Regions from separate parts of the Nonomuraea sp. NPDC048826 genome, predicted to be linked through region 1. Evidence: riboswitches for the same ligand, from Rfam matches in the RefSeq annotation. Region 1 holds a riboswitch; each other region holds the start of a gene.
The links. A riboswitch is a leader RNA that binds a small molecule or an ion and turns the genes downstream of it on or off. The one in region 1 is predicted to bind cyclic di-AMP.
Positions count from the first base shown of each region.

Region 2: it holds a riboswitch for cyclic di-AMP, as region 1 does, so the genes downstream of both, ACGFI7_RS19950 (hypothetical protein) here and ACGFI7_RS26105 (glycoside hydrolase family 25 protein) in region 1, are expected to answer to the same signal.
Region 3: it holds a riboswitch for cyclic di-AMP, as region 1 does, so the genes downstream of both, ACGFI7_RS15155 (CHAP domain-containing protein) here and ACGFI7_RS26105 (glycoside hydrolase family 25 protein) in region 1, are expected to answer to the same signal.

Region 1 is NZ_JBICUQ010000007.1:263,399-266,636, reverse strand. It holds gene ACGFI7_RS26115 (MerR family transcriptional regulator) at 1-327, opposite strand, end outside; gene ACGFI7_RS26110 (hypothetical protein) at 398-784, shown strand; gene ACGFI7_RS26105 (glycoside hydrolase family 25 protein) at 809-1,591, opposite strand; cyclic di-AMP (ydaO/yuaA leader) riboswitch at 1,602-1,736, opposite strand; gene ACGFI7_RS26100 (bifunctional polysaccharide deacetylase/glycosyltransferase family 2 protein) at 1,992-3,238, opposite strand, start outside.
Region 2 is NZ_JBICUQ010000005.1:345,840-349,077, reverse strand. It holds gene ACGFI7_RS19955 (alpha/beta fold hydrolase) at 75-935, opposite strand; gene ACGFI7_RS19950 (hypothetical protein) at 974-1,807, opposite strand; cyclic di-AMP (ydaO/yuaA leader) riboswitch at 1,994-2,131, opposite strand; gene ACGFI7_RS19945 (DUF5302 domain-containing protein) at 2,288-2,488, opposite strand; partial or broken gene ACGFI7_RS19940 (rod shape-determining protein) at 2,648-2,779, shown strand.
Region 3 is NZ_JBICUQ010000004.1:139,357-142,594, forward strand. It holds gene ACGFI7_RS15145 (aldo/keto reductase) at 1-646, shown strand, start outside; gene ACGFI7_RS15150 (Gfo/Idh/MocA family protein) at 694-1,650, shown strand; cyclic di-AMP (ydaO/yuaA leader) riboswitch at 1,765-1,902, shown strand; gene ACGFI7_RS15155 (CHAP domain-containing protein) at 1,916-2,752, shown strand; gene ACGFI7_RS15160 (YciI family protein) at 2,842-3,238, shown strand, end outside.

The DNA of each region.
Region 1 (3,238 bases):
GAGGCTGCGGGCGGCGAGGTCGCGGGCCCGGGCCAGCTCGGCGATCTTGGCGTCGAGGCGGCCCACCACCGCCTCCAGCCGCCACCGCTCGCTCGCGCACGTCGCGCCGCCCGCGTCGTGGGAGCGCAGGGCCCCGGCCACCTCGTCCAGCGTGAAGCCCAGCTCCCGCAGGGCCTTGGCCGCGCGGATCCTGGCGACCGCGGACTCGTCGAACTCGCGGTAGCCCGACGGCCTGCGCCCGGCCTCGGGCAGCACGCCGCGGCGCTCGTAGAAGCGGACCGTGTCCACGCTGACCCCGGCCGCGCGGGCCACCTCGCCGATCTTCACGCCGCTCTCCCTTGACTCTGGACCTAAGTCCAGACTTTACGCTCCGGGAGAGACGGAAGGAGAGCACATCATGGACGATCCACTGATCGTGTGCGACATGACCACCGCCCGCGACACCCCCGAGGAGCGGCTCGCCGAGTACGGGCGGCTGTTCGGCCGGGCGCTCACCGGCAGGGAGCGGACCGGGGAGGGCATCCGGTTCCGGCTGCGCGCCGAGGACGGGCTGGAGGAATGGGTACGGGACCTCGCCGCCCGGGAGAAGGCGTGCTGCGCGTTCTTCTCCTTCGAGGTCACCGCGACGGGGGACGAGGTCGTCTGGGACGCGGCCGTGCCCGACGACGAGGCCGCCCGGGCGATCCTGGAGGAGTTCTACCTGCTGCCGGAGACCTCCGTGACCGACCCGGACGGCCTGCGCCGGCGGCTGGAGGACCGGGGACTCCGGTTCCACGGGTCCTGACCCCCGCCGGGTGGCCCGCGGGGGTCAGACCGGGCGGCCCAGGGCGCGGAGCTGGTCGGGCGTCAGCGCGGAGACGTTCTGGTCGATGGGCGAGTCGGAGTACTGGTGGATGGTCCAGGACTTCCAGTCGGCCGGCGGGGTGACCTGGCCCTGGGGCTTGCTGTAGTGGGCCACCCAGAGCGGGTACTCCGCCAGCCCCGCGCCGTAGGTGTCGGCGAAGTGCCAGCCGCTGTAGAACATCGGCTTGACCCCCGTCTTCTTCTCGACGTGCGACAGCCAGGCCTTGGCCCAGGCGTTCACCTCGGCGACGGACCGGCCGTCGGTCGTCTCCAGGTCGAGCACCAGCAGGTCACCGGGCTTGCCGGGCTGGGAGTCGACGGCCGACAGGAAGTGCTCGGCCTCGGCGATCGGGTTGTTGCGCGGGTGCCCGTAGTGGTACGCGCCGCGTACGATGCCCTTCTTGTCGAGCTCCTGCCAGTGCCGGGCGAAGGCCCGGTCGCGGAAGCTCGTGCCCTCGGTGGCCTTGATGATGCCGAACTCCGCCGGGCTCGTCGCCCAGTCGTGGTTCGGCTGGTAGTTGGAGACGTCCTGGCCGTACGTGAGCGTCGCGGCCCCCTGCGGGGCGGCGGCCGGGTTCGGGTCGACGGGGGAGGCGGCGTAGCCGGCGTGGCCGGACGTGGCCGCGATGGCGGTGCCGGTCACGCTGGCGACGGCGGTGGTGCCGGCCAGCAGCGCGGCGGCGGCGGCGTAGGCGAGGCGGTTGCTGGGACGGTACCGCAGAGCTGCGGCAAGCCGAGGCTTGGGCATACGGGATGACTCCTTGCTTCCATGCCGCCTACCGGGTTAGCTGACGGGTTCGGGGTTGGAAGTCCCCTACGGACTTTGGCGTCCGATTCACCCCAGAGAAGTGGGTCCCCGGCTCCGCGTGTCGCGGACTCGGCGGCCGTGCGCCGCCCTGGCGGGAGGGGGATCCGTCAGGACGAACGCACGGTCCGGTCAATCGAAGCGGCGACGATGTGGCAGTCACCGCGAATGCCCAAAAGGTATATATGTGGATAAAAATATTGCAAGTATGACATATCGGATTTTGCCTGGCTTGGTGGGGGTTGGGCACGCTGGATCCCCTGTGGGCATGGGGATGCGCGGGTCTGAGTAAAATCTGCCGCCCATGCCCTATCACGCCCGGTCCCGCCGGGTTCGCGGCCTGTCAGCGGGCCGCGAAGATGCCCTGCCTGCGCACCGTGTGCCAGCCCAGCCGCACCCCCAGCAGAGCCGTCGCCACTGACTGGAACACCACCAGATACATGAGCTGCCGGTACACGAACTGCTGCAGCGGCAGCACCCACAGCGCCGCCACCCGCTCCCCGTCCAGGCGCAGCGCGTACCAGCCGGCCGCCGCCTGCACCAGCACGAACCCCGCCCACACCGCCACCGCGGGCAGCGGGTCGCCGACCACCGAGTGGTAGACGGCCATCAGGTCGACCACCGGCGCCAGCAGCGGCAGCAGCACCTGGAACAGCGCCAGATAACCCAGGCAGCGACGGCCGAACGGGCCGGGCTCGACCACGGCGCGGCGGTGCTTCCACATCGCCTGCATCGTGCCGTAGCACCAGCGGTAACGCTGCCGCCAGAGCTGACCCAGGCTCGCGGGCGCCTCCGTCCACGCCAGCGCGCGCTCCTCGTACACCACCCGCCAGCCCGCCCGGCACAGCGCCATCGTCAGGTCCGTGTCCTCGGCCAGCGTGTCGGTGCTCACCCCGCCGAGCGCGACCAGCGCGGCCCGCCGGAACGCGCCCACCGCCCCCGGCACCGTCGGCATGCAGTCGAGCAGCTCGAACGCGCGCCGGTCCAGGTTGAAGCCGATCACGTACTCGATGTGCTGCCAGCGGCCGATGAGCCCGCGCCGGTTGCCCACCTTGGTGTTGCCGCTCACCGCGCCCACCCGGGGATCGGCGAGCCGGCGCACCAGATGCCCGATCGTGCCGGGCTCGAACACCGTGTCGCCGTCGACCATGACGAGGATCTCGTGGCGGGCGTGCCGGATGCCGGTGTTCAGCGCGGCCGCCTTGCCGCCGTTGGCCTGCCTGATCACCCGTACGCCCGGCAGCCGGGGCGCGGCGGCGGCCTCGGCGGTGCGGTCGGTGGACCCGTCGTCCACCACCAGCACCTCCACCGGGCCGGGGTAGGCGGTCGACACGAGCGAGCGCACGGTCGCCGCGATGCCCGCCTCCTCGTTGTACGCGGGCACGATCACACTCACCCCGGGCGGCCGGTCCTGCCACCCGTCGCGGCCGACGCCCCGGGAGCGGCGGGCGTGCACCCGGGCCAGCACCACCAGGAGCAGCAGCCTGGCCAGCGTCAGCACCCCGGTGGCGAGCAGCACCCACCACAGCGCGGCCGTGAACGCGTTCGCCCCCCGCTGCGCCAGGCCGAGCGCGGCGCCGGCGATCCGCT
Region 2 (3,238 bases), on a different contig from region 1:
TACGTCGCACGGCCGGCCCTTTCGGGTTTCTTCGTCGTACGGTCCTTCCGAAGTTTTCCTCGTACGGCGGGATGTCACCTCGTCGGGCTGGGATGGCCGGCGGTCAGCTTGGTGACGGCCTCGACGATCTCCGGCCAGAGGGCACGGGGCAGATCGTGTCCCATACCGGGGAAGACCTTGAGCTCCGCGCCCGGGATCGCCGCCGCCGTGGCCTGCCCGCCCGCGAGCGGGATGAGCTGGTCGTCGGCGCCGTGGATGACCAGTGTGGGGATGTTGAGCCGGGAAAGGGCCTCGGTCCGCTCGGGGGAGTTGACGATCGCCGCGAGCTGCCGGGCCACGCCCGCCGGGTCGAAACACCGGTCGAACGCCAGCTTGGCCAGCCGCTCGACGCGCTCGCGGTCGAGTTCGTACCCCGGAGAGCCGATCACCGACTGCGTGGCCAGCGCCTGTGTGACCGCGCCTTCCCGGGTGGTCACCGGCTTGGCGAACAGGACCGCGCGGGCGGCCTCGGTGGGCGGGGCCACCGAGCCGCCGGGGGTGGACATGATCGAGGTCAGGGTGAGCACCCGCTCGGGATGCCGGATGGCGAGCGTCTGGGCGATCATCCCGCCCATCGAGGCGCCCACCAGGTGCGCGGCCGGCCAGCCGAGCGCGTCCAGCAGCCCGGCGACGTCCTCGGCCATGTCGTCCAGCAGGTACGCGGGCTTGCCCGGCTGAGGCACGCCCGCGTCGTGGAGGTGGGTGGACAGACCGGCGTCGCGGTTGTCGAACCTGACGACGTGGTGTCCCTGCTCGGCGAGTTGCTCGCAGAACTCGTCGTCCCAGTGAATGAGCTGGGCGCCCAGCCCCATGATCAACAGGAGCGGGCGCCCGTCAGGAGAGCCGAAGCTCTCGTACGCGATGTCGATGCCATGAGCCGATGCAGTCGAGGTCACGGCACCAGAATGACATTCTGATCAGGGTGACGCCAAGGTCAGCGGCGCACGAGCTTGCGGATGCGCTCGCGGCCCAGCACCAGGGCACCGCCGATGAGCACCGCGCCGCCGACCGCCGCGGCGCCGGCCACGTTGCTCTGCTCGGTGGCAGCGGCCGCCTGAGCAGCGCCGGAGGCGGCCTTCGACTCGGCCACCGGCGCGGCGGCGAGGGTCTTCTCGACCTTCTTCTCGACCTTCCGGGCCTCGTCCTTCGCGCCGCCGGCCAGGGTCTTCTCGTCCTTCTCGGCCTTCTTCTCCGCCTTGTCCTCGGCCAGCACCGGCGGGTTCGCCGGGTTGCGGTCGATGCGCTTCCAGGCGCCGGTGGAGAAGGCCACCGGGTGGTTCTTCAGGCCCACGCCGTCACCCCACTTGGTGATGACGTACTCGACCTCGATGTGGCCCTTGCCGCCATTGCCGTCCACCATCAGCGTGCGCGGGTTGAACCTGCCGCCGGTCAGGTCGGCGAAAGTCTTGGAGTCCAGGTCGAGCATGATGCCGTTGCTGGACGGGTTGCCCGGGCCGCGGTCACCGACGAAGAACGGCATCTTCTTGCCGTTGTAGACCACGTAACCCTCGGTCAGCAGGGGCCAGCTGGGGCTTGCCGCCAGGCCCTTCTGCATGGGCTTGCCACTGGCCGGCATGCCGGTGTCACCAGCGCGGCCGGAGCCGTCGTCCCAGAAGTAGGAGGCCGTGGTCTTGCCCTTGAGCAGGACCTTCTCCGTGCCCTTGTCGATGTCGGCGTGAGCGGCGGTACCGGCCCCGGCGCCGAAGGCGAGCGTGCCGGCGGCGGCGGCGATCACGGCGAAGGAGCGCATGCTGAAGCGAGCAGACATGAAAAGCAGAAGTCCTTTGTGAGGCAACAGTGAGAAAGCGCTCGCAACAAGGCGCAGCCGGGCATCAAGCCGTGCGGACGCTACGCGTGGAGCGCGAAAAGAAGATCAGGAATCAGCCGCTGCTCAATGGCGGCCGGTGACATCCCGCGATAGGGGGGAACTGACGCGGCGATCGATCACGAGAAGATGTCCTCTCCATCTCGCCTACCGGGTTAGCTGACGGGTTCGGGCGTGGAGATGCCCTACCGGCCGCGAAGGTCGGATTCACCCCAAGGAGATGGGTCCCCGGTTCCCGCGTGGTGCGGGATTCGGCGCCAGGCAGCCGCCTCTTCCTGGTGAAGAGTCAAGGTCACCGCCTGGTAACGCTCACCAATCTAGCGAGCAAACTGGACAAACGCAAAGGTAAGCCCATGATTCGGGCGAAGATCTACCTAGAAAAAGGGGGTACGGCATGCCGTACCCCCTTGAAACACCCGGCTTTCAGCCGCCGCTCTTGCGCCTGAAGGACCGCTTACCGGCAGCCGGACCGTGCGCTCCGTGGATCTTGGAATGGTCGGCGCCCCTACCACCCCCGCTGGTTCCCGCCTGCTGGCCGCGCTTGCGCTCCAGAGCCTCACGGAACTTGCGCTTCATCTCGTCCTCGGGAGTCTCGTCGACTTCCGGCTCTGGGGTTTCCGCCATGAGGACCTCCTGGTGTGCGTACGCCCCCAGCTTCCCATGCAGGCCCCCACTGCGCGAAACCAGGCATCATGCCGCGCGGCGCGCCGGGGGCTTGGTATTGGCTTGACCTGATCCTGGATACACCCCTGACATGCAGCTCGATCCCCCGGAGCGGCGGCAGTGAGCCCGCTCGGGTTCCTCGGCCGGGACCTCGCGATCGACCTCGGCACGGCCACCACGCAGATCTACGAACGAGGCCGGGGCATCGTCCTCAACGAACCCTCGGCAGCCGCACTCAAGCCCACCGGCGGCTTCCCCTTCGGCATCCCGGCCTTCGCAACGGGCACCAGACCCGGCACCTCGACGCACCGCCCCACCACCACCACCACCCATCCGAGCACCCCCGCCCGACGGAACGCACACCGAAACCCGCACCGGAACAGTCACTGGAACGCGGGCCCGGACACGTCCCCGGACGCGGCCGCACACCCGGGCACGCACGCGGACCTCATCGCGTACCTCGCCCCAGACCCGAGTTCGAACACCGCACATCCACCCGGGGACGCTCGCCGCCCACCCAGGGACGCAGGCCACCCGAAGCCAGAGCCACCGTTCACCGGGAGCCCGACCACGGACGCCCGGTTCGATGCTGCCCAGCGACCCACACCAGAGAGGCCGTCCCCCGCGGGCCCACCCCCGGATGTACGGTCACTGTCCCACGTCGCGAGCTACCCGACCGCGGACGCGTGGTTCTGCGCCCCCGGATACGCG
Region 3 (3,238 bases), on a different contig from region 1:
GGCCGTGCGCGCCTCCGGCGTCCCGCGGGAGAAGGTCTTCGTCACCACCAAACTGTGGAACAGCGACCACGACCGGGTGGAGCAGGCCTTCGGCGAGAGCCTGAGCCGGCTCGGCCTGGACTACGTCGATCTCTACCTGATCCACTGGCCGGCGCCGCGGCGCGACCAGTACGTCCAGGCCTGGCGCGGCCTGGAGAAGATCTACCGCGACGGCCGGGCCAGGGCGATCGGCGTGTCCAACTTCACGGTCGGCACGCTCACCCGGCTCATGGACGAGACCGACATCATCCCCTGCATCAACCAGATCGAGCTGCACCCGTACTTCCAGCAGCGGGAGATGCGCGAGTTCCACGACAAGAACGGCATCCTCACCGAGGCGTGGAGCCCGCTCGGCTCCGGCCGGGGCCTGCTGGACGACCCGGCGCTGGGGGTGCTGTCGGAGAAGCACGGCCGCACGCCGGCCCAGATCGTGCTGCGCTGGCACATCCAGATCGGCAACGTGGTGATCCCGAAGTCGGTCACCCCGGCGCGGATCAAGGAGAACATCCAGGTGTTCGACTTCATCCTGGACCACGAGGACATGGCCGCGATCGGGGCGATGAACGCCGGCCGCCGCCTGGGCGCAGATCCCGCGACAACAGGGTGAAACTGCACACATATCGCTTTCTCGTATAAATCTGTACGATCTCCCGCGTGCGAGATCTAGCGTGGGGAATCGCGGCGACCGGCGGCATCGCCAGGACCGTAGGGGCCGTCATCGCCGCCGAGCCGGGCATGCGGGTGGCCGCCGTCGGCTCCCGCGATCTGGGCAGGGCCAAGGCGCTGGCCGCGACGCTGGGCGCCGAGTCCGCCCACGGCTCCTACGCCGAGCTCTGCGCCGACCCGGCCGTGGACGCCGTCTACGTCGCCACCCCGCACGCCCAGCACCTGGAGGTGGCCGAGGCGGCCATCGCGGCGGGCAAGGCCGTGCTGTGCGAGAAGCCGCTCGCGGCCACCATGGCCGACGCCGAGCGGATGGTCCGGCTGGCCCGCGAGGTCGGAATCTTCCTGATGGAGGCCATGTGGATGCGGTTCAATCCGCTGATCCGCAGGCTCACCGAGGACGAGCGGTTCGGCGAGATCCGCTCGGTGCGCGCCTCGTTCGGCTTCACGCTCCCGTACGATCCCGCGCACCGGCTCTGGGCCCCCGAGCTGGGCGGCGGCGCCCTGCTCGACCTGGGCATCTATCCGATGGGGCTGGCCCAGCTGTTCCTCGGCCAACCCGAGAGCACGCACATCACCGGCTCGCTGGCGCCCAGCGGCGTCGACGCCGAGGCGGGCGGGCTGATGCGCTATCCGGACGGCAGGCGGGCGCTGGTGGAGTGCTCGCTGCTCGGCACCTACGCCAACGACGCCTCCATCGTCGGCACCGGGATGCGGGCCGACCTCGACGCCCCGTTCTGGGCTCCGCGGCGGGTCGTGCTCAGCGGGCCGGGCATGGAGCCGGAGGAGCACCTGCTCGCCGATCCGGCCGACAACGGGTACGCGCACGAGCTGCGCGAGGTCAGGGACTGCCTGGCGGAGAACCGTACCGAGAGCGCGATCATGCCTCTTGACGAAAGCCTTGCCATCATGCGGGTGCTGGCCGACGCGCAGGCGCAGCTTCGCTAGCTGCGGCTTTGCTGGGCTTGTCAGTTTCTTGCCTTTGTATTACCTTGTTCCGCGTTCAGGGCTTTCGTCCGATTTGTCCGTTCGTTGCTCTGAGCGCGATCGTCTCGCAGGACAGCCCTGCGACCGCTGAATCCGCCTTGCGCGGAACCGGGGACCCACTTCCCTCGGGGTGAATCGGCGCCGCGCGCGCCGTAGGGCAGCTTCCACGCCCGAACCCGTCAGCTAACCCGGTAAGCGGCATGGAAGCAAGGAGTACATCCCCTCGATGGTCACGCATCGTCTCGCCCGTGCCCCCAAGCCGAAGCCGCACCACCTACGCGCCCTCCTGGGCGCCGGCATCGTCACCTGCGCCCTGAGCTTCGCCCTCCCGGCTCACGCCGACCCGGGGCACGACGACCTCCGGCTGACGGCACAGTCCGGGACCGAGCAGACCGAGCGAACCGACGAGACCGAGCAGACCGACGAGGCCGCGCAAAGCGACCAGGCCGAGCACGCCGAGCAGGCGGAGCAAGCCGAGCAGGCCGGGGGGAGCGAGCAGGCCGGGGAGAGCGAGCAGGCCGGGGAGGCCGCGTCCCAGCAGGCGAAGCCCGCCGAGAAGGACAAGATCAACGTCACCGCCGCCGAGGTGCTCGCCCTGGCCAGGGCCCAGATCGGGGTGCGGGAGAACGCGCAGGGCGGCGGCACCAAGTTCCAGGAGTGGTACGCGAACTCGCAGCGCGCCCTGGAGACCATCGCCCGCGACGGCGGCCACCCCGCCGCCTACCTGAACGCCCCCTGGTGCGCCATGTTCGTCTCCTGGGTCGGCGAGCAGACCGGCGCCCGCCCCCAGGTCGGCTGGGACGCCTACACGGTGACGCACGCCAAGTGGTTCGCGGCCAACAACCGCTGGGGCACCGAGGCCAGGCCGGGCGCCGTGGTCTTCTTCGCCTGGAACGGCAGCAAGAGCATCGAAGCCATCCAGCACGTCGGCTTCGTGGTCCAGGACAACAACGACGGCACCATCTCCACGATCGAGGGCAACACCGGCAACGGGCTGGTCGAGGAGCGCATCCGTCCCAAGTACCAGGTTGTCGGATACGGCTACCCGGAGTACGCCTCCTGAGTTCTCCGGAAGAATCCCGCTTGAGGTGTCGATGCGGGCGTCGCTCGTTCGACGCGTCCATGAGAGCGGGATGCTGAGGAGAACGCGCCATGAAATTCATGATCATCGGTAAGGGCAGCGTCGAGACCGAAGCGGGCGTCATGCCGAGCCGGCAGCTCGTCGACGACATGACGGCCTACAACGAATCGCTGGTCAGGGCCGGGGTGCTGCTGGCGGCGGAAGGGCTGCACCCCAGCTCCCGCGCCGCCCGGATCGTCTACGGCCCCGGCAAGCCCAAGGTCGTCGACGGTCCCTTCGCGGAGACCAAGGAGATCATCGCCGGCTTCTGGCTGATCCAGGTCAAATCCCGCGAGGAAGCCGTCGAATGGGCCCTGCGCTGCCCCGTCCCCGAGGACGGCGAGGGCGTCGGCCTGGAGCTCTGGGAGGTCTTCGGCACGGCCGACATGCCGGAGTCCTCCCTCAGCCCCGAAACCGCCCAGCGCAGCG